Regions from separate parts of the Micromonospora sp. URMC 103 genome, predicted to be linked through region 2. Evidence: riboswitches for the same ligand, from Rfam matches in the RefSeq annotation. Region 2 holds a riboswitch; each other region holds the start of a gene.
What was found. A riboswitch is a leader RNA that binds a small molecule or an ion and turns the genes downstream of it on or off. The one in region 2 is predicted to bind cobalamin.
Positions count from the first base shown of each region.

Region 1: another riboswitch for cobalamin. It lies ahead of ACSNOA_RS10870 (CbtB domain-containing protein); the one in region 2 lies ahead of cobN (cobaltochelatase subunit CobN).
Region 3: another riboswitch for cobalamin. It lies ahead of ACSNOA_RS00900 (ABC transporter substrate-binding protein); the one in region 2 lies ahead of cobN (cobaltochelatase subunit CobN).

Region 1 is NZ_JBPQTR010000004.1:1,556,682-1,563,366, forward strand. Features, by position in the region: gene ACSNOA_RS10865 (CbtA family protein) at 126-875, opposite strand; gene ACSNOA_RS10870 (CbtB domain-containing protein) at 891-1,109, opposite strand; cobalamin riboswitch at 1,138-1,280, opposite strand; gene ACSNOA_RS10875 (histidine phosphatase family protein) at 1,357-1,959, shown strand; gene ACSNOA_RS10880 (OsmC family protein) at 1,970-2,413, shown strand; gene ACSNOA_RS10885 (glycoside hydrolase family 15 protein) at 2,421-4,235, opposite strand; gene ACSNOA_RS10890 (hypothetical protein) at 4,261-4,737, opposite strand; gene ACSNOA_RS10895 (sodium:calcium antiporter) at 5,009-6,058, opposite strand; gene ACSNOA_RS10900 (hypothetical protein) at 6,075-6,665, opposite strand.
Region 2 is NZ_JBPQTR010000005.1:1,303,451-1,310,135, forward strand. Features, by position in the region: gene ACSNOA_RS19135 (VWA domain-containing protein) at 1-1,828, opposite strand, end outside; gene cobN (cobaltochelatase subunit CobN) at 1,858-5,526, opposite strand; cobalamin riboswitch at 5,786-5,962, opposite strand; gene ACSNOA_RS19145 (hypothetical protein) at 6,010-6,345, opposite strand.
Region 3 is NZ_JBPQTR010000003.1:109,643-116,327, forward strand. Features, by position in the region: gene ACSNOA_RS00890 (ABC transporter ATP-binding protein) at 1-194, opposite strand, end outside; gene ACSNOA_RS00895 (FecCD family ABC transporter permease) at 191-1,285, opposite strand; gene ACSNOA_RS00900 (ABC transporter substrate-binding protein) at 1,314-2,249, opposite strand; cobalamin riboswitch at 2,331-2,457, opposite strand; gene ACSNOA_RS00905 (M14 family zinc carboxypeptidase) at 2,614-4,491, opposite strand; gene ACSNOA_RS00910 (C39 family peptidase) at 4,703-6,067, shown strand; gene ACSNOA_RS00915 (DUF4229 domain-containing protein) at 6,136-6,486, opposite strand; gene ACSNOA_RS00920 (hypothetical protein) at 6,598-6,685, opposite strand, start outside.

The DNA.
Region 1 (6,685 bases), on a different contig from region 2:
GTCCTGACGGACGCTGGCGCAGACGAAACGGGCACGGGCCTGGGCCCGCGTGGAACGCGAGACCGGCCCGTGCCCGCTGGACCGCTAGCCGATGGGCGTGGTCGTGGTCGTGTCCACCGAGGACGTCACGCCGCCGGGGTGAACACCGAACGGACGCGGAGCTGTCGCTCGGTCAACGCGCCGAAGAGCAGCCCGAGGGTGGCCCACGTGACGAGCTGGGTGCCGAGTGACGCGAGCCGGAAGTTCCAGAGCACGAGGGCGGGGAACCCGTCGGGCACCTCGCTGACCGTCGGCAGGGCGAGCTGGACCACGGCGATCACGACGGTGAACGCGACGGCGGCGAGGATGGTGGCGTTCCAGCCACCCCACCGCGGGTACAGCCAGCGTCCGAACGAGATGGCCAGCAACCCCACGGCGACCGCGATGACGATCATGAGGAAGAACAGGCCGGTGCGTTGGCCGAGCGTGTCCGGGTTGCCGGTGGCCGGGGGATTGGCGGGGTACTTGAGCGAGGGCACGAACGCGACGGTCACGAAACCGCCGAGGCCCACGAGCGCGGCCGTGGCGCGGGCGCCGAAGCGACCGATTCTGCCGTACGCCACGGCGAAGGCGAGCGCGAACAGGCCGCCGAGCGCCACCCCGTAGACGACGGTGGCGGTGGCCAGACCGATCGTGCTCTGCACGGTGCGACTGACCAGCTCGTGCTCGCCGCCTCCAGCGTGCGTGTGCGTGTGCGCGGCGGCGTGGGCGGCTTCGACGTCGATGGCCTGCCCGACCGGGCCCTCACCGAAGACGGAGGCGAAGAGGAAGGCGACGACGCCGGCGGCCAGCCCGACGAGCATGCCCCGGACGAGGAGCGAGCGTGCGGACAGCATGGGGTGCCCCGCCGCTCAGTGGCAGGGGAAACCGAGCAGGTGACGTCCATCGTGGACGAACTCGTGCACCGTCTCGCCGGCGAAGACCGAGAGGACGCCCTGCTCGACGCCGACGAAGTAGAGCAACACGGCCGCGAGCAGCGCACCGAACAGCGCCCAGGGCAGGATCTGGCGGAGCGGAACGGCGGCCGGCGCCGGAACGGCAACGGGAGTGGGCAGTGAGACGTCTGCCATGACAGACCTCCTCGGGATCACGCGTCCCATCGTGGGGTGCCGTGACGGGGAGGGTCTGACTTCCGGCCTCGGATTCCATTGCCGAGGCCCGGTTACAGTGGCGCGACCGTGCCGGGATTCCACCGGCTTCCTCCACCGTCACGCTGGTGTCCCGCACGCTACGGGGTGCCGACGAACGGTGTCAACGCGAGAGCCTGTGATGGTCGCGGCCTTGCGGCACGACGCCGACGAGCCGGAGGTTGGCAGCGTGAGCAGTCGCCTGATCCTCGTGAGCCACGCACCGACCACGGCCACCCGCGCCGCCGCCTTCCCCCGGGACGAGCCACTCGACGCGCACGGGCTGGCCGACGCGACCGCCCTCGCCGGGGCGCTGTCCCGGGTCGACGAGGTGCGCTGCGGGCCGGCTCGGCGGTGCGTGCAGACCGCCACGGCGCTCGGGCTCACGCCGACCCTCGACGAGGAACTGCGCGACGGTGACCTTGGCCGCTGGGCTGGTCGTACGCTCGACGAGGTCGCCGCGGACGAGCCGGAAGCCGTCTCCGCGTGGCTGACCGACCCGGCCGCCGCGCCGCACGGCGGCGAGTCCCTGACCGACCTGCTCGACCGGACCGCGAGGTGGCTGCGCGGGCTGCCGGACGTGGCGCGTACGGTCGTCGCCGTCACCCATCCGATGGTGGTCCGCGCCTGCGTCGTGAACGCGATCCACGCCACACCCGCGTCGTTCTGGCGGATCGACATCGCCCCGCTCACCGCGACCGTCCTGCGCGGCGGCGCCGGCAGGTGGACGCTGCGGACGACGGCGGGCCCGGTCGACCGAGTGGCCGGCCGGTCGGGGACCGGGAGGCGGTAGCGTTCCTGTCATGAGTGCGGACAGTTTCCGCTCGGTGGACATCGAGCGCACCAGCGTGGGTCAGTACGTCGTGCGGAACGTCCGCGGCGGGTCGATCACGGTGGGCACGGGCGAGGACGGCAGCTTCACACCGGTGGAACTGCTCCTGGCGGCCATCGGCGGTTGCACGGCGGTGGACGTGGACCTCATCACCAGCCGCCGGGCCGAGCCGACCGGATTCTCCGTCCAGGTCACCGGCGACAAGATCCGCGACGAGGCCGGCGGGAACCGGATGGAGAACCTCACGGTCACCTTCAACGTGACGTTCCCGGAGGGCGCGGACGGCGACCGGGCGCGCGAGGCGCTGCCCCGCTCGCTGCGGCAGTCGCACGACCGGCTCTGCACGGTCTCCCGCACCGTGGAACTCGGCACGCCCGTCTCGACGGTCGCGGTCCCCGGTCCCGACGGGGACTGAGACGACCCTAGCCCGCGGGCGCGTCCCGGATCGCGAGCGCGGCCTGGACGAGCGCGGCGTGGGTGAGCGTCTGGGGATAGTTGCCGAGGTGGGCGCCGGTCACCGGATCCAGCTCCTCGGGGTAGAGGCCGAGCGGGCCGGCGAGGTCGAGCACGGCCCGGAACAGGTCGACCGCCTCGTCGCGGCGTCCGGTGCGGGCGAGCGCCTGCACCAGCCAGAACGAGCAGGGCAGGAACGCGCCCTCGGCGCCGGGGAAGCCGTCGCGCCCCGGTGGGTAGCGGTAGAGCAGCGGACCACCGGCGGAGAGCCGGTCCCGGACGGCGTCGACCGTTCCGCGTACGCGCGGCGAGTCGGCGTGGTCCATCTCCAGCAGCGGCAGGACGAGCAGGGCGGCGTCGACGTCGTCGGAGCCGTAGGTGCGGACGTAGCTGCTGGTCGTCGCGTCGTAGCCGGACGTCCGCACCTCGGCGGCGATGGCGTCGCGCGCCTCCCGCCAGCGTCGACGTTGCACCTCCGACAGCCGGTGGGACTCGGCGATGGCGAGGGCCCGGTCCAACGCGAGCCAGCCCATGAGCTTGGAGTGCACGTGCTGGGCGGGCTCGCGGACCTCCCAGATGCCGGCGTCGGGATCCGGCCAGCACCGGGCCACCACGTCGGCGAAGGCGCGCACCGTCCGCCACGTCTCCGGGTGGAGGCGGTGCCCCGCCTGCGCGAACGCCCAGGCCGCGTCGATCACCCAGCCGTAGCCGTCGAGCTGGTGCTGCCCGGCGGCGGCGTTGCCGATCCGCACCGGGACGCTGCCGCGATAACCGGGCCAGCCGGGCAGGTCCCGTTCCGCCGGTACGTCCCGGCCGTGCAGGGTGAGCAGTGCCGGCAGGCGCGGCCGGTGCAGGCGGGTGGCGTGCAGCAGCCACGCGAGGAATCCCCGGGCCTCCTCGGGTTTGCCGACGCTGAGGAAGGCGCTGACGCCGATGCTCGCGTCGCGGGGCCAGACGTAGCGGTAGTCCCAGTTGCGTACCCCGCCGGGGTCCTCGGGCAGTGACGTCGTGGGCGCCGCGACCGGTGCCCCCGAGGGCGAGTAGGTCAGCAGCCGCATGGTCAGCAGGCTCCGGACGACGTGTTCCCGGAAGGGCAGCGACCCGTCGATGCCGGCCGTCCAGGCCCGCCAGCGGTCCTCGTCGTCGACGAGGCGTTCCCAGGCCGCGGCCGGCGGAACGTGGATCAACGGTTCCCGGTTGGCCACGGCCATCACGAGGGTCACCGGCCGACCCGGCGCGACCTGGACCACGGTGGGACGGCCCGGCTCGACGGTGAACGCCGGTTCGCAGGCCAGCGAGACCGCGAGCGGTCCCCACTCGCACACCAGGGCTTCGCGCCGGGTGTGGACCCGGGGCCTCCGGTGCCGTAAGCCCAGGCGGGGATCGAACTCGACGACGGCCTCGACCGCGGCGTCCTCGACCGACAGCCGCCGCACGACGAGTGTCGTGGGCAGCAGCCGACCGCTCACCTCGGCCACCATGGCCTCGGTGAGGGTGAGGCGCCGCCCGCCCACCGCCCAGGTCGTTGAGAGCGTGGCGGTGTGCCGCCGGTAGCGCCGGTCGACGACCGTGGCGGGCCCCGCCGGGCCGACCCGGAACGTTCCCGCGTCCGCGCCGCCGACCAGCCGGCCGAACAGGGGTTCGCTGTCGAAGCGGGGCACGCAGAGCCAGTCGATCCCGCCGTCGGCGGCGACGAGGGCGGCGGTGCGCGTGTCGCCCAGCAGCCCGTAGTCGGCGATCGGCGACGGGGGCCGGGGAGGCGTCGGGTCGGCTGCGGCGGTCATGGCGACCGCTGCCCGGTGGCGCGGATCAGTGGGCCCGCAGGAGCAGCCCGAGTACCGCACCGTAGATGATGTGGACGGCCGCCGTGACCACGGGCGTCTGGATGCCGTAGTTGACGGCGAGCAGTCCGGGCGGCTCCAGCACGGCCGTGCTGGCCGGGCCCGCCCGCTGGGAGGCCATGCGCGGGTGGACACCGGGCAGGAGCGGCAGGATCACCGTGAGCGCGATGCCGACGTGAAGCGTCCCGAGCAGGGCCCCGATCCACCAGGTGGCGCGGTGCAGCAGGGCGAACGTGGCCGCGTAGCCGAGGGCGAAGCCCTGACCGGCGCAGAGGTGGAGAAAGAACCCGACGACGCGGGCCCGGTCCGGGTCCTCGGTGACGACCGTCCCGAGCACGAGGGGAAAGTCGAGGCGCGTGAGGCCGGCCAGTTGGGCGGTGGTCAGCGACGCGGTGAGCGCCGTGGTGGCGACCAACCCGAACAGCGCCCATCCGGCCCAGTCCATCTCAGCGGTGGCGGACGTCGCGCGCGTACGCCCGGGGCGCGGCGAGCGGCGACGGTCGGTCGGTCATCGGTCGGTCCTCCGGCTGGACGACGGGAAGGTCCCCGGCCCCGGTCGGGACGCCCGTGTCGCACCGCCAACGGGCGACCGTGGCCGCGCCGGATCTTCACGGTAGGCCAGACGGGCGTGACGTGCGGCCGGGTCGCCGAGATACCACCGGGGTGGGGCGTCGTCGCCGCCGCGCCCGTGGGGCGGCCGGATCGGGGAGGACCGCTCATCCGTGCTGGAGGGCGAGGATGAGCGTCATGGCCGCGTAGGTGGTCAACAGGAGCACGCCTTCGAAGCCGAGGCGGCCCCAGCCGCAGGTCTGGCGGATGAGCAGCCCGCCGAGCAGGGTGGCGGTCATGAACAGGCTGGTGGTGGTGGCGAGCAGTTCCGCGTTGCCGGCGTTGTGGTAGATGGAGCCCTGCCGGTAGGCGAGATCGCCGGCGACGAGGGTGAGCACGTCGAGGATGTTCCCGCCGAGCACGGCGGCGACGGCCAGCGTCACCGCGCCGCGACGGACCGCGGCGATGGCGGTGACGGTCTCGGGAAGGCCGTTGACGATACCCATGAGCACCCCGCCGACGAACCCGGCGGTCAGCCCGGTGACCTCGACGAGACTCTCGGCGGCGACGGCGACGAGCCAGCCGCCGGTGGCCACGAGCAGCCCGACGGCCGCGAACTGGCCCCACAGCCACACCGGGCGGAGACGGTTGAGGGCGTTGTCGTTGTGCGGGACGTCGGGGCGGGTCTCCTCCGTGGCGATGGCCTGCCACATGGGTTGTGCGCCGGCGCGGCGGATGAGGACCAGCCCGCCGGCGTACGTGGCGACGAGGACCGCCGACATGGGGTCGACGCCCGCCACGGTGGTCTCGGGCAGGTAGCTGGCGAGCAGCGCGAGGGAGAGCAGCGCGATGAGCAGGGCGCCGGAGAGCAGGTTCGACAGGGACGCGGCGGCGTGTTCGAGGTTGGCGCGGCGGTGGAAGGCGTCGGCGACGGCGACCGCGGTGGTCTGGGCGGCGATGCCGCCGACCGCGTTGCTGTAGGCCAGCCCGGGCTCGCCGCTGTTGGCGGCCACGATGGTCATGACGATGCCGGACAGGCCGGTCACGACGCCGAAGAACACCACGCCGAACAGGGCTTCGCCCCAGCCGGTGCGGTCGGCGAGGGCGTCACCGAGGCCGGCGAGGCGGATGCTGCCGGCGACCGTGATCGCCCCGGCGACGACGAACACCCCGATGCTCCAGGTGAGCGGCCAGGGCGGGGAGGTCAGGTCCGGCACCGCGGCGGCCGGGCGGTCAGTCGGGCAGCAGGCGCCGGAGCACTCCCTTGCCGGTCGCCCCCATCCGGTACGACTGGACGAGGTACGAGCCGCAGGCGATGTTCGCCCCGGCCAGCGCCGGCACGAGATACTGGACCACCCGCTGCCGGCGCTGCCAGACGGCGATCTCCGGTGGCGTCTCCGGGGTCGACAGCGTCGCGTCGCGCACCTCGACCCGGTCACCGCGCTGGTGCGCCTCCTCGGCGAGACGCCCGATCCGGCTGCCGCAGTAGGCGGCGTACGCGCTCGCCGCGGCGCCGGCGACGGCGAGCCCGGCCTTGACGGCGCCGACCGTCCCGAAGCCCTTCTGCAACGCCATGCGTCGCCCACCGACCCGGGCCAGTTGCGCGCCGGCGAGCAGGGTGGCGCCGATGCCGAGCCACTGCACCGGGCCGAACCGGCCCCACGCCGACTCGGCGACGCGGATGCGGTCGATGCCGTCCCGCAGGTCGCTGCCCGACTTGTTCACGCCGGCCACACCCATCACCGTCCCCCCGAACCAGAGGGCGGATCCGATGTCGTGCACCGCCTGGGCGACGGCGTGGTTGTCGGTGGCGGTCATCTGCATTGCGGACTCCTCGGCGAGCG
Region 2 (6,685 bases):
GCGGGGTGCGCCCGCCCGTGGGCAGCTCGGTGAGCCGGGCCGAGGCGGCCAGCACCGACGAGGTGGCCGGCAGGAGGGTCTGTGCGCCGGCGGCCCGGAAGGAGACCACGGCCACCTTGTCCCGCCGCTGGTACGCGTCCGTGAGCAGCGCCAGCACCGCGCCCTTCACGGCCGACATCCGTTGCCGGGCCCCCATCGACCCGCTGGCATCGACCACGAAGAGGACGAGGTTGCCCTCCCTCCCCTCACGCACCGCCTCGCGCAGGTCCGCGGGACGCAGCCGCAGCGGCCCGCCACGCCGGCCCCGCCCGGACTGGTGCGGGGCGGCGGCGCGGACGGTGGCCGGCAGGTGCAGCGCGCCCACGCGTGCGCCGGCCGGCACCCGTGCGCCGGTGGTACGGCCGCGTCCGGTGCGTGCCCGGGAACGCCGGCCCGGCACCCCGTCGCCCACGCCGGGGGCGGTGAGCAGGCGGGCCGTCAGCCCGCCGACGGGCGCGGCGACCGGCTGGGCGGAACCGGCCCGGGCGCCCGCCGGTACGGGGACGTCGGCGTGTCCCCGTCCGTCCTCGGCGCCCTCGGCGTCGCGGGTGGGGTCGGTGCCGCCCGACCCACCGGGCCCCGCGTCGGCAGCGGGGTTCGGGCCGGGTCCGCCGCTGGCGCGAAGGTCGGGGTCGCCGGGATCCGGGCCGGTGCCGTCGTGCCCGGCCGGCGGCTGGCCGCCACCGTGTGGACCGGCGCCGCCGCCCGTCGGGCCACCGCCGTGCGGGTCGCCGCCGGGCCCACCGCCCTGCGGGTCACCACCGTCGGGGCCGCCCGACGGGCCGCCGGGCGGGTCGTCGTCGGGGTCGTCGTCGCCGGCCCGGTCGAGGGCCTCGTCGAGGCGCTTCTCGTCCAGCCCCGGGGTGTCGAACGGGTCGCGGCGCCGCCGGTGCGGCAGGGCCAGCCGGGCGGCCACCCGGACGTCCTCGACGCCCACCCGGTCCCGGCCGTGCCAGGCGGCGTGCGCCAGGGCGGTGCGGGCGGTCACGATGTCGGCCCGCATGCCGTCCACGTCGAACGCCGCGCAGACCTCGGCGATCTGCCGCAGCGCGGCGTCCGGCAGCAGCACCCCGCCGAGGCGGTCCCGGGCCGCGGCGACCCGGCGGGCCACCTCCGCGTCGGCGTCCGCCCAGCGGGCGGCGAAGCCGGCCGGGTCCGCGTCCGCGGCGAGCCGGCGGCGGACGACCTCCGCCCGGACCGCGGGGTCCCGGCTCGCGCCCACCTCGACGGTGAGCCCGAACCGGTCGAGCAACTGCGGACGCAGCTCCCCCTCCTCCGGGTTCATGGTGCCGACCAGCAGGAACCGGGACGCGTGGCTGACCGAGACACCCTCCCGCTCGACGTGGCTGCGGCCCATGGCGGCGGCGTCGAGCAGCAAGTCGACGAGGTGGTCGTGGAGCAGGTTGACCTCGTCCACGTAGAGCACCCCGCGGTGGGCCGCCGCGAGCAGACCCGGCTCGAAGGCGCGGACGCCCTCCCCGAGGGCCTTCTCCAGGTCCAGCGACCCGACCACCCGGTCCTCGGCGGCGCCCACCGGCAGCTCCACGAGCCGCGCCGGGCGCCGCTCGCCGGGCCCGCCGACCGGGTGCGGGCCGTCGGGACAGCCCGGATCGGGGGCGAGGGGATCACAGGCGAACCGGCAGCCCGGCACGTGGTCCACCGGGGGCAGCAGGGCGGCGAGCGCGCGGACCGCCGTCGACTTGGCGGTGCCCTTCTCGCCCCGGACGAGCACGCCGCCGATCGCCGGGCTGACCGCGTTGAGCAGCAGGGCGAGGCGCATGTCGTCCATGCCGAGCACGGCGCTGAAGGGGAAGCTGCTCACGCCCGGTCCTCCAGGTCACCCTCGCTCGTCAGGTACGTCTCGCGCAGCCGCTCCAGCGTGCTCGGGTCGGGTTCGGCCCAGAGCCCCCGGTCGGCCGCCTCCAGCAGCCGTTCGGTGATGCCGCGCAGCGCCCACGGGTTCGACTCGGACAGGAACGCCTGCGTCGTCGGGTCGAAGACGTACGCGGCGGCGAGCTGCTCGTACATCCAGTCGTCGACCACACCGGCCGTGGCGTCGTAGCCGAACAGGTAGTCCACGGTGGCGGCCAGCTCAAACGCGCCCTTGTAGCCGTGGCGGCGCATCGCGGCGATCCACTTGGGGTTCACCACCCGGGCGCGGAACACCCGCCGGGTCTCCTCGCCCAGCGTCCGCGTGCGCACGTCGTGCGGCATCGCCGAGTCGCCCACGTACGCGGCCGGCGCGTCGCCCGTGAGGTGGCGGACCATCGCCACCATCCCGCCGTGGTACTGGAAGTAGTCGTCTGAGTCGACGATGTCGTGCTCGCGGGTGTCCTGGTTCTTCACGGCCACCGCGATCCGGGCGAAGGAGCGCTCCATGTCCGACCGCGCCTCCCGCCCGTCCAGCCCGCGGCCGTAGGCGTAGCCGCCCCAGACGGCGTACACCTCGGCGAGGTCGGCGTCGCTGCGCCAGTTGCGGGCGTCGATCAGCGGCAGCAGCCCCGCGCCGTACGCCCCCGGCTTCGACCCGAAGATGCGCGCGGTGGCCCGCCGCTCGTCGCCGTGCTCGGCCACGTCGGCGGCCACGTGGGCGCGGACGAAGTTCCGCTCGTGCGGCTCGTCGAGCGCGGCGACCTGCCGGACCGCGTCGTCGAGCAGGGCCACGACGTGAGGGAACGCGTCGCGGAAGAAGCCGGAGATGCGGACGGTGACGTCGACGCGGGGCCGGCCCAGCTCGGCGAGCGGCACGACCTCCACGCCGGTGACCCGGCGGGACCGGTCGTCCCAGGTGGGGCGGCAGCCGATCAGCGCGAGGATCTCGGCGATGTCGTCGCCCTGGGTACGCATGGCGCTGGTGCCCCACACGGTGAGGCCGACCGAGCGCGGATACTCGCCCGTGTCGGCGAGGTGCCGGGCCAGCAACGAGTCGGCCAGAGCCACGCCCACGTCCCACGCGTTGCGGCTGGGGATCGCCTTCGGGTCGACGGAGTAGAAGTTGCGGCCCGTGGGCAGCACGTTGACGAGGCCCCGGGTGGGTGAGCCGGACGGCCCGGGCGGGACGAACCGGCCGTCCAGGGCGGCCAGCGTGTGCGCCAGCTCGTCGGTGGTGCCCGCGAGCCGCGGCACCAGTTCGGTGGCGGCGAAGCGGAGCACCGCGGCGGCCTCCGGGACGTCCCGGCCGGTCACCTCGGCGACGACCGTGTCGACCTGGCCGGCGTCCCAGTCAAGGGTCTCCATGCCGACGACCAGGCGGCGGGCCAGGGCCTCGACGAGGTCGACCGCGTCGGCGGCCGTGGCGGCCGGGCCGTCCACCGTGTCGGTGAGCGCCGCGGGGACGTCGATGCGCGCGCCGGGCGTGGCGAGCAGCGCCGCCTCGTCGAGCCCGTAGCTCGCGGCCAGCGACTGCCGCAGGCCCGGCAGGGCGCGGTTGCCGCCCCACACCTGCGGGGCGCGCAGCACGGCGAGCACGAGGTTGACCCGCGCCTCGCCGGTGGGCGCCGCCGCGAGGACGTGCAGGCCGTCGCGGATCTGCACGTCCTTGACCTCGCACAGGTACCCGTCGAGGTGCAGCACGAAGTCGTCGAAGTCCTCGGCGTCGGGCATCGCCTCGGTGTGCAGGTCGTGGTGCAGCTCCGCGGCGCGGACGAGGTCCCAGATCTGCGCCCGCACGGTGGGCACCTTGGCCGGGTCGAGGGCCTGCACGGTGGCGTACTCGTCGAGCAGCTGCTCCAGCTTGGCCAGCTCGCCATATGTCTCGGCGCGGGCCATCGGCGGCACCAGGTGGTCGACCACCACGGCGTGGGCGCGGCGCTTGGCCTGGGTGCCCTCACCCGGGTCGTTGACGATGAACGGGTAGACCAGCGGCAGGTCACCGAGGACGGCGTCCGGGGCGCAGTCGGCGGCGAGCCCGAGGCCCTTGCCGGGCAGCCACTCCAGGGTGCCGTGCTTGCCGAGGTGCACGACGGCGTCGGCGCCGAAGCCGCCGTCGGCCGAGGGCGCCGCGAGCCATCGGTACGCGGCCAGGTAGTGGTGGCTGGGCGGCAGGTCCGGGTCGTGGTAGATGGCGATGGGGTTCTCGCCGAAGCCGCGCGGCGGCTGGATGAGCAGCACCACGTTGCCGAAGCGCAGCCCGGCCAGCACGATGTCACCGCCGTCGGTGTACAGCTCGCCGGGCGGCTCGCCCCAGTGCGCGCGCATCCACTCCCGCAGGTCCGCGGGCACCTGCGCGAACCAGCGCCGGTACACCTCGCCGGGCACGCGCGCCTCGGCCGCGGCCAACTGCTCCGGCGTCAGCCACTCGACGTCGTGCCCGCCCGCCGCGATCAGCGCGTGGATCAGCGCGTCCCCGTCGTCGGGCGGCGGGGCGTCGCCCAGGTCGTAGCCGGCCTCGGCGAGCGCACCGAGCAGCCGCACCGCCGAGGCGGGGGTGTCGAGCCCGACGGCGTTGCCGACCCGGGAGTGCTTCGTCGGGTAGGAGCTGAGCACGACGGCCAGCCGCTTGTCCGCGTTCGGCAGCCGCCGCAGCCGCGCGTGACGCACCGCGATGCCGGCCACGCGGGCCGCGCGTTCGGCGTCGGCGGCGTACACGGACAGGCCGTCGGCGTCGATGCGCTTGAACGAGAACGGCACGGTGATGATCCGGCCGTCGAACTCCGGCACGGCCACCTGCATGGCGGCGTCCAACGGGGTCAGCCCGGCGTCCGAGCCGGCCCACTGCTCGCGGGTGCTGGTCAGGCAGAGCGCCTGGATGACCGGCACGTCGAGTGCGGCGAGGGCGCCGACGTCCCAGGCGTCCTCGTCGCCGCCGGCCGAGGCGTCCGCGGCGACCGCCCCACCGGCCGCGAGCACGGTGACGAGCAGCGCGTCGCAGCGGGCGAGCAGTTCCAGCGGGCCGGCGCCGGCCGTCAGCCCGCGCAGCGATCCACAGTAGACCGACAGCGGGTTCGCGCCGGCCGCCTCGACGGCGTCGGCCAGGGTGTCGACGAAGGCGGTGTTGCCGGCCAGGGCGTGCGCCCGGTAGAAGACGATCCCGACCGTGGGCCGGTCGGGATCGGCGGCCCGGTCGCCGTGCACGCCGTACGCCGGGGTCGGCGCGGGCGGCGCGAACCCCTCGCCGGTGAGCAGGACCGTGTCGGAGAGGAACGCGGCCAGCTGGGCGAGGTTCTCCGGACCGCCCTCCACGAGGTAGGCGAGCGCCTGGGTGGCCACGCCGGCCGGCACGGTGGACGCGGCCATCAGCTCCGCGTCGGGCGCCGACTCGCCGCTGAGCACGACCGTCGGCACGCCGGAGGCGAGCACCGCGGCGAGACCGTCCGGCCACGCGGGCCGGCCGCCGAGCAGCCGTACGACGGCGAGGTCGACGCCGTCGAGCAGGGCGGGCACGGCGTCGGCGTCGATCCGCGCCGGGTTGGCCAGCCGGTAGTCGGCGCCGCTGGCGCGGGCGGCCAGCAGGTCGGTGTCGGACGTGGAGAGCAGCAGGGTACGCACGGGTGGCTCCGGGGAGTGGCGACCGGATCGCCGTACGGGCGGCCGGGCGGAGAACGGGGGTCAGCGGGTCGCGGCTCGACGGGCCGGCTCGGCGGCGACGGTTCGCCCGCCACCGGGCGGGGCGGGGCGACGGGGCGCGCGGATCAGCGGAGGGCGCGGTCGGGCCGGCGGGTGCCGTGGGATGCGGGCCGGGGCCGGCGATCGCCGGCGGCACGCGGGACGCGGTGCGTCATCGGGTCCTCCTCGGGTGTCCACGCCCTGGGGTCACGTCCCGACGGCCGAAGTATCCTGGCTCCCGGATCGACGCTCACCCCCGGCCTTCCAACCGCGCACGCGCGGCCGTGGCTCACGAGGGGGGATCGCTCCCCGGTGACAGTGGCGGGACCGCGCCGGAATCGCACCGGCTTCCTTCACTGCCGTCAGGCCGCGAATGCTGCCACACCCGTCCGCGCCGGTCAACGCGGCCTCGGGGCGGGTCCGCGGTCAGCGCGCTCGGCGCTCGGGGTGGGCCCGGTTCCAGGCGCGCATCCGGTCGGGGTACCCGGTGCGGGCGGCCTCGTACAGCGGTACGGCGTGCCGCCGCGCGATGGCGGCCGCCGCCCGGGGCGAGCCGGTGCGGCGCCGGATCCACTCGCCGTCGTCGGCGATCGCCACGACGGTCGTGTCGGTCGCGGTGGTCTCCGGCTCCAGGTAGAACTCGACGCCGCGGCGGCTCGCGATGAACGCCTCCAACGCGGCGAGGTCGTCCCGGGTCGCCTCCCGGTCGAGCTTCGTCGGGGTACCGTCGGCGGCGCGGGAGCGCCGGTTGAACAAGCCCATGCCCAGCTCCTCTCCTCAGCCTTCCACCCCCAGTTCAGCACCGTTACCTGGCAGAACGCTGCGAGCGGGATGGGAGCAGGCTGACCACCGCCGTGTGGTTACGCGACTGACGCGGTCGGCGGTCGTTCCCGGGCGCGGTGCCCGGCCGACGGCCCTCTCGGCCGGGCCGGTCTCCCCGCGAGCGTGATGCCTCAGAGTCATATTTATGCCTCTGAGGCATCAGGCTCGCCGGCGGCGGGCCGGGGCTGCGCCGACAGCGCCGGTCACGCTGGCAGTGCCGGGTCCAAGCCGACAGCGCCGGCTCAGGCTGCCAGCGCCGGTCCACGCCGCCGCACCGGGC
Region 3 (6,685 bases), on a different contig from region 2:
AAGAGGGTGACGGCGCCCGGCGCGGGCAGCAGGCCGCCGACGGCGCGCAGCAGCGTCGACTTGCCGGCGCCGTTCGGGCCGATCACGGTGACCCACTCGCCGGCCGTCACGGTGAGGTCGACACCGGCCAGGATCGGCGTACCGCCGAGCGCGACGCGCAGGTCGCGCACCTCGACGGCGGGCGCGGCGCTCACGTGAGCACCCGCCGCGCGGTGCGCAGGACGAGGATGAAGAACGGGCCGCCGAGCAGCGCCGTCACCACGCCGATGGGGATCTCCGCGGGGGCGGCGGCGGTGCGCGCCACGACATCGGTGAGCGCCAGGAACGCGGCGCCGAAGAGCAGGGACAGCGGCAGGATCACCCGGTAGCTGCCGCCGGCGAGCAGCCGTACGGTGTGCGGCACGATGATGCCCACGAAACCGATGAGCCCGGTAGCGGAGACCGCGGCGGCCGTGCCCAGCGAGGCGGCGGCGATCAGCAGGTAGCGGGAGCGCTGCGGGTGCAGGCCGAGGCTGGCCGCCTCGTCGTCGCCGACGGACAGCACGTCCAGTTCCCGGCCGTGCAGCAGTACGACGACGGCGGTGAGGACGGCGTACGGCAGGACCAGCAGCACGTCGTGCCAGCCGGCCGTGGCCAGCCGACCGAGCAGCCAGGAGTACACCGCCTGGATGCTGTCGGAGTGGCGTTGCAGCAGGTAGGTCTGCCCGGCGGAGAGGAACGCGGAGACCGCGACCCCGGCGAGGATGAGCATCGCCGGTGAGCGTCCTCGGCCGCCCGCCGCGCCCAGCGCGTAGGTCATGGCGACCGCGCCGAGCGAGCCGACGAACGCGGCGAGCGGGATGGTCACCGGCAGCCCGGTGAGGGCGCCTTCGGTGCCGGCGCCGCCGAGGGCGATCACGGCGGTCACGGCCAGGCCCGCGCCGGCGGCGACGCCCAGCAGGTACGGGTCGGCGAGCGGGTTGCGGAAGACGCCCTGGTAACAGCCACCGGCCAGCGCCAGCAGGCCACCGACCAGCAGGCCGAGCACCACGCGCGGGAGTCGCAGCTCGACCACGATGGCGACCTCCCGCTCGCTGAGCCCGCTGTCCAGGTGGACGCCGGGCAGCAGGTTGAGCAGCTCGGCGGCCACACTGCCGGGTGGAAGGGTGACCGGGCCGAGCGACACCCCGACCACGAGCGCGACGAGCACGGCGGCCACGCCGCCGACCAGCCAGAGCGGGCGCAGGCCGGCCGGGCGGGACGCGGGGAGCGTCCCGGCCGGCCGGGCCTGCGCCGGCGGTCGCACGGGAAGGAGCCTGGTCACCGACGGTCCGTCACGCGGGCACCTTCGCGACCGCGTCCACGATGGCCCGCAGCAGGTCGACCACGCGCGGCCCCCAGCGGGAGGCGATGTCGTCGTCCAGCGCCACGACCTGGTTGTTCTTCACGGCGCTGATCCCGGACCAGCCGCTGCGGGCCTTGACCGTTTCGGCGCTCTGCTGGCAGCACTTCGTGTCGGCCAGGAAGACGAAGTCCGGGTCGGCCTTGACGATGACCTCCTGCGAGAGCTGCGGGTAGCCGCCGTTCTTCCCCTCGGTGTCCGCCGCGTCGGCGATGTTCTCCAAACCGGCCAGCGCGTAGAGCGAGCCGATGAAGGTCTTGCTGGTCGCGCTGTACAGCTCGGGGCCCAGCTCGTGGTAGTAGGTGAGCTTCTCGGGCCGCTGCGGCAGGTCCTTCACGAGCTTGGCGATGTCGTCGCGCATCCGCCGGGTCACGTCGGCCGCCTCAGTGGGGTGGCCGGTGAGCGTGCCCAGGTCGGTGATCTGCTGGTACGAGTCGTCCAACGTCTTCGCCGCGGGCGTGAGGTACACGGGGATCTTCAGCTTGCCGAGCTGGTCCACGATCTTGTTGCGGTCGTCGGAGATCACCACGAGGTCGGGGTTCTTGGCGGCGATCGCCTCGGCGTTCGGCTGGAAGCCGGAGAGGTCGCTCTTCGGCGCCTCGGCCGGGTAGTTCGAGTTGTCGTCGACCGCCACGACCTGCGGACCGGCGCCGATCGCGAAGAGCATCTCCGTCGCGCTCGGCGACAGCGCGACGATCTTCTCGGGGCGCTTGTCGAGGGTGACGGCGCCGACGGTGGCCGGGAAGGCCGCCGCCGAGGAGCCGCTGCCGGCCGAGGGTGTGTCGCCGGCCTTGTCGGCGCAGGCGCCGAGGGCGAGCGCGGCGACCGCGAGGGTCGCGGCGAACAGCCGGGGGGTGCGTCTGGACATCGGTCCTCCTGTCGGTCGAGGAGCGTGGTGCTTCGCCGACAGGAACACTGCGCCCGTCCGCGAGGCGCCCTTCCTCGAGAGCGCGGGTCGCGACCGACCGCAGGCGACCTGGCTCGTCCCCGCCGACGAGGCGGTGGGGCATCACAGTTGCGGGACAGCGCCGGGATCACACCGGCTTCGCTGCGGAACGATCGGTAAGACGGTAGCGCACCACCTGGCCGGGACCGAGCGACGAAAGAGCCCATCGAGCGCCGACGATGATCCGGCCCGCGGCGGCGCGGGCCGGATCACTCGTTGCTGCCGGTATGTCCGGTCCAGGCGGGTGGCGGGGCCCCGCTGGGGGGCGGGACGGGGCCCCACCCGCTCAGGAGGAGGTGATGGTGACGTTGTCCACAGCCGCCTCGACGAGGCTGGCGCCGGAGGCGTCCGCCGCCTGCACGAGGATCCGGACCGACTGCCCGGCGTACGGGGTGAGGTTGAGGTTCGACACCGTCCAGGCGCCGTTGCGGTTGGTGGCCGCGCCGGCCTGGTTGAGCAGCGTGGTGGTGCCCCCGCCGTGCACGACGCTGACCCGGAAGTAGTCGGCCGAGGACGCGTTCGAGCCGTGCGCCAGGTACCAGGCCAGCGAGAGCGTGAGCGTGCCGCTCGCCGGCAGCGTCACCGCCGGCGACTGTGCCGTCGTCACGCCGCCGTCGAGGTCGTAGTCGCCCGCCGCGGCGCCGGCCAGCCGGCCGGTCACGAGGTCGTTGCTGCCGCCGTACGGGGTGAGCTGCTTCGCCCCGCTGGACGTGGTCGCCTGGGCCGCACCCCGCTCGAACGCCCCGAGGGTGGCCGTGTCGGTGCCGGACGGGTTGACGGTCCACCCGGTCGCCGTCTCGAAGGTGTCCGACCAGACCGTGGCGCCGCCGCCACCACCGCCGCAGTACTGCGCCTGCTTGCCGATCGCCCGGTACGGGCAGTCGGCGTACTCGCTGAGCATGAGCACCGCCTCCCGGTTGCGGGAGGTCTGCGCGGGGATCACCTCGTCGGGCGGGTAGAAGCCGCCGCCGCTGGCCGAGCCCGGGTACATCTCGAAGGTGTACGCCCAGATGCCGTGCGCCGCCCACATCCAGTCGATGCTGGTCCCGTCGGCGATGTAGAGGTCGCTGGACTGTTCCGGGGTGTAGCCGTTGGTGGCCGCCATCTGCTGGCCGATGGTGGCGAAGGTGTTGTACTGGTCGGCGCTCATCCCGGTCGGCGTGTTGGCGGTCGTGTAGCCGAAGGGCCAGAGCACGAGCTGCGAGTACGTGTGGAAGTCGATGTTGGCCTTGATCTGCTGGACGCCACCGACCACCCGGCTGTTCACGAAGTTGCGCAGCGCCTGCGTCTCCGTCGCCGAGAAGGCCGACGGGCCGCGGTAGGTCTCCGACGAGGTGGAGCCGGACGAGCCGCCGCAGCAGCCCCACTGGTAGCCCCAGTTCCGGTTGAGGTCGGTGCCGACGTTCGACGAGCCGCTGTTCGGCTGCCGGTTCTTCCGCCAGGACCGGTACGACCCGGTGGCGATGTCGTACTCGCTGCCGTCGGGGTTCACCGTCGGCACGATCCAGATCTCCCGGCCGTTGACGATGTTGGTGATCCGGGAGTCGCTGCCGTAGCCGTCCGTGAAGAGGTTCAGCAGGTAGATCGCCATCTCCACGGTGAGGTGCTCGCGGGCGTGCTGCTGGGCGTTGATGAGGATCTCCGGCTCGTTCTCGTCGGTGCCCACGTTGTCGGAGATCTTCACGGCCATGAGGTCGCGGCCCTCGTACGAGCTGCCGATGCTGAGCTTGCGGGCGATGCTCGGGTGGTCCGAGACGACCTGGTTGACCACGGCGGTCAGCTCGGCGTAGCCGTGGTAGTTCGAGTCGGCGGGCGGGAACGCGTAGGTGCCCACGTCGCCCGCGGCGTCCGGGCTGGACGGCGGCGCGGCGACCCGCTCCAGCCGGTATCCGAGCCGGGCGATGGCCGCGGCCTCGACCGGGGTGGCCGAGACGTGCAGCACGCCGTGCTCGGCGTAATCGATGGCGGCGCCGGTGCGGGCCACCGCGTTGCGGTCGGCGAGCGTACGGGGACTCAGGACGCGGTACTCGGCGGCGGCCGACGCGCCGGGTTCCGGGGCCGGCCGTGCGGAGACCGGCCCGGTGGCGACGGTGACGAGCCCCAGCCCGGCCGCGAGGGCCAGGGCGAGGGTGCGACGGAGACGGACGGGTGTGCGGAGGGCCATGGACAACCTCCTCGGGGGGCGGGAGATCCCGCTCGGTGGAGGACACTCCACCACCCGTCACATGGTCATATCAATATGGATCGCTGTCTTCTCCATGCCAGGCGGATCATCATGCCGGCAAGGATTTTCCATCCATGTAGATATGGCGAAACTTCTCTCCGAGCGAGAGACTGACCGGCAAACGCCCCACCTCCAGACCTGCGGAGCATCCATGGCCAGATCACGCCTGAGCGTGGCCGCCCTCGCCGGCGTCACCGCGCTCACCCTCCTCACCACCGCGCTACCCGCGAACGCGGCCGCGCCGGTCGCGGCCGACCGGGCCGCCACCGCCCGGTCCGTCCAGCACGACGAGCAGATCACCTTCCAGGAGTGGTCGCGGTACCCGGACTGGCGCCGGGGCAGCCACGACGGCACCCGCGCGCTCCCCGGCGCCCGACCCGGCCTCACGCTGGCCCGGCCCATCGGCACCACCGACTACACCGACCCGCACACCGGGGTCACCCGCACCTGGGAGTACGCCAGATGGACCTCGCCGGTCACCGCGGTCGGCTTCGACGCGACGGAGCTGGTCGCGTCGTGGAACGCCGAGACCCCCGCGGGCACCTGGATCCAGGTCGAACTCCAGGGCACCTACAACAACGGCACCATGACCAAGTGGTACGTGATGGGCCGCTGGGCGTCCGGTGACGCCGACATCAAGCGCACCAGCGTCAACCGGCAGGGCGACCCGTGGTCGACGATCCTGACCGACACCTTCAGCATCGACGACGCGAGCGTCGGGGTGCTGCTGCGGTCGTACCAGCTGCGGGTGACCCTCTACCGCGCGCCCGGGCAGGCCGCCGCGCCCGTGGTGCACATGGTCGGCGCCATGAGTTCGAACGTGCCGGACCGGTTCACCGTCACGCCGAGCGCCGGGCACATCGCGTGGGGCGTCGAGCTGCCGGTGCCGCGCTACTCGCAGAACGTCCACGCCGGGCACTACCCGGAGTACGACGGCGGCGGCGAGGCCTGGTGCTCGCCGACGTCCACCGAGATGGTCGTCGAGTACTGGGGACGGCAGCCCTCGGCCGCGGACACCGCCTGGGTGGACCCGACCTACCCGGACCCGACGGTCAACCACGCGGCGCGGATGACGTACGACTACGCCTACGACGGCGCGGGCAACTGGCCGTTCAACACCGCGTACGCGGCCAGCTTCCCCGGGCTCGAGGGGCGGGTCACCCGGCTGCACTCCCTCGACGAGGTGGAACGCTTCATCGCCGCCGGCATCCCGGTGGTGACCAGCCAGTCCTTCCTCGCCAGCGAGCTGGACGGCGCGAACTACGGCACCTCCGGGCACCTGTTCGTGATCGTCGGCTTCACCGCCGAGGGGGACGTCATCGTCAACGACCCCGCCTCGTCGAGCAACGACGTCGTGCGCAACGTCTACCAGCGCGAGCAGTTCGAGCAGATCTGGCTGCGCACCAAGCGCATCAACGCGAGCGGCGGGGTCTCGGGCGGCTCCGGCGGTGTCGCGTACCTCATCAAGCCGGTCAACAAGCCGTGGCCGCACGTGCCCGGCTCGACCAACTGGTGAGCTGAACGACACGACGCCCCGGCCGTCGGGAAGACGGCCGGGGCGTCGTCGTGCGTGGGGGCAGAGCGTCAGCGCGGGGCGTCGGAATCGCGCGGGGCCTCGCCCCCGCCGGCCCGGTCGCCGCCGGCCCGGTCGCCGCCGGCCCGGTCCTCGCCGGCCCGGTCCTCGGCGGCCTGGTCCTCGCCGGCCAGCGCCGAGCGCAGGCGCTCCTTCTCGGCGCGACGCCGCTGCGCGGCACCGGCCATCTCCTCGGCCATCTCGTCCCGCCAGCCCTTGAGCAGGAAGAAGGAGAGCGCCGCGGAGAACACCAGCGCCAGCATCAGCTTCAGGAACACGTTCATGTCGATCAGCCAGAGGGCCGCCAGCACGAGGACGAACAGCCCGAGCCGCCCCAGCGTGTACTTGACCGCCGCGCTCACCTGCACCACTCCGTTCTCGGACCACCGGTCGGTCCGGCGCGCCCCTCACCACCTGCCCGGCGGGCCTTGCAGCCGCCGGGCAGGACGTTCCAGCCCGTTCGGCGGGACATCTCAGCCCGTCCGCCGGGCCAGCCAGCGGACGCCGGGAAACCACACCATTGCGTACACCACCGTGAGGGCGGCCGCCGCCAACGCTCCC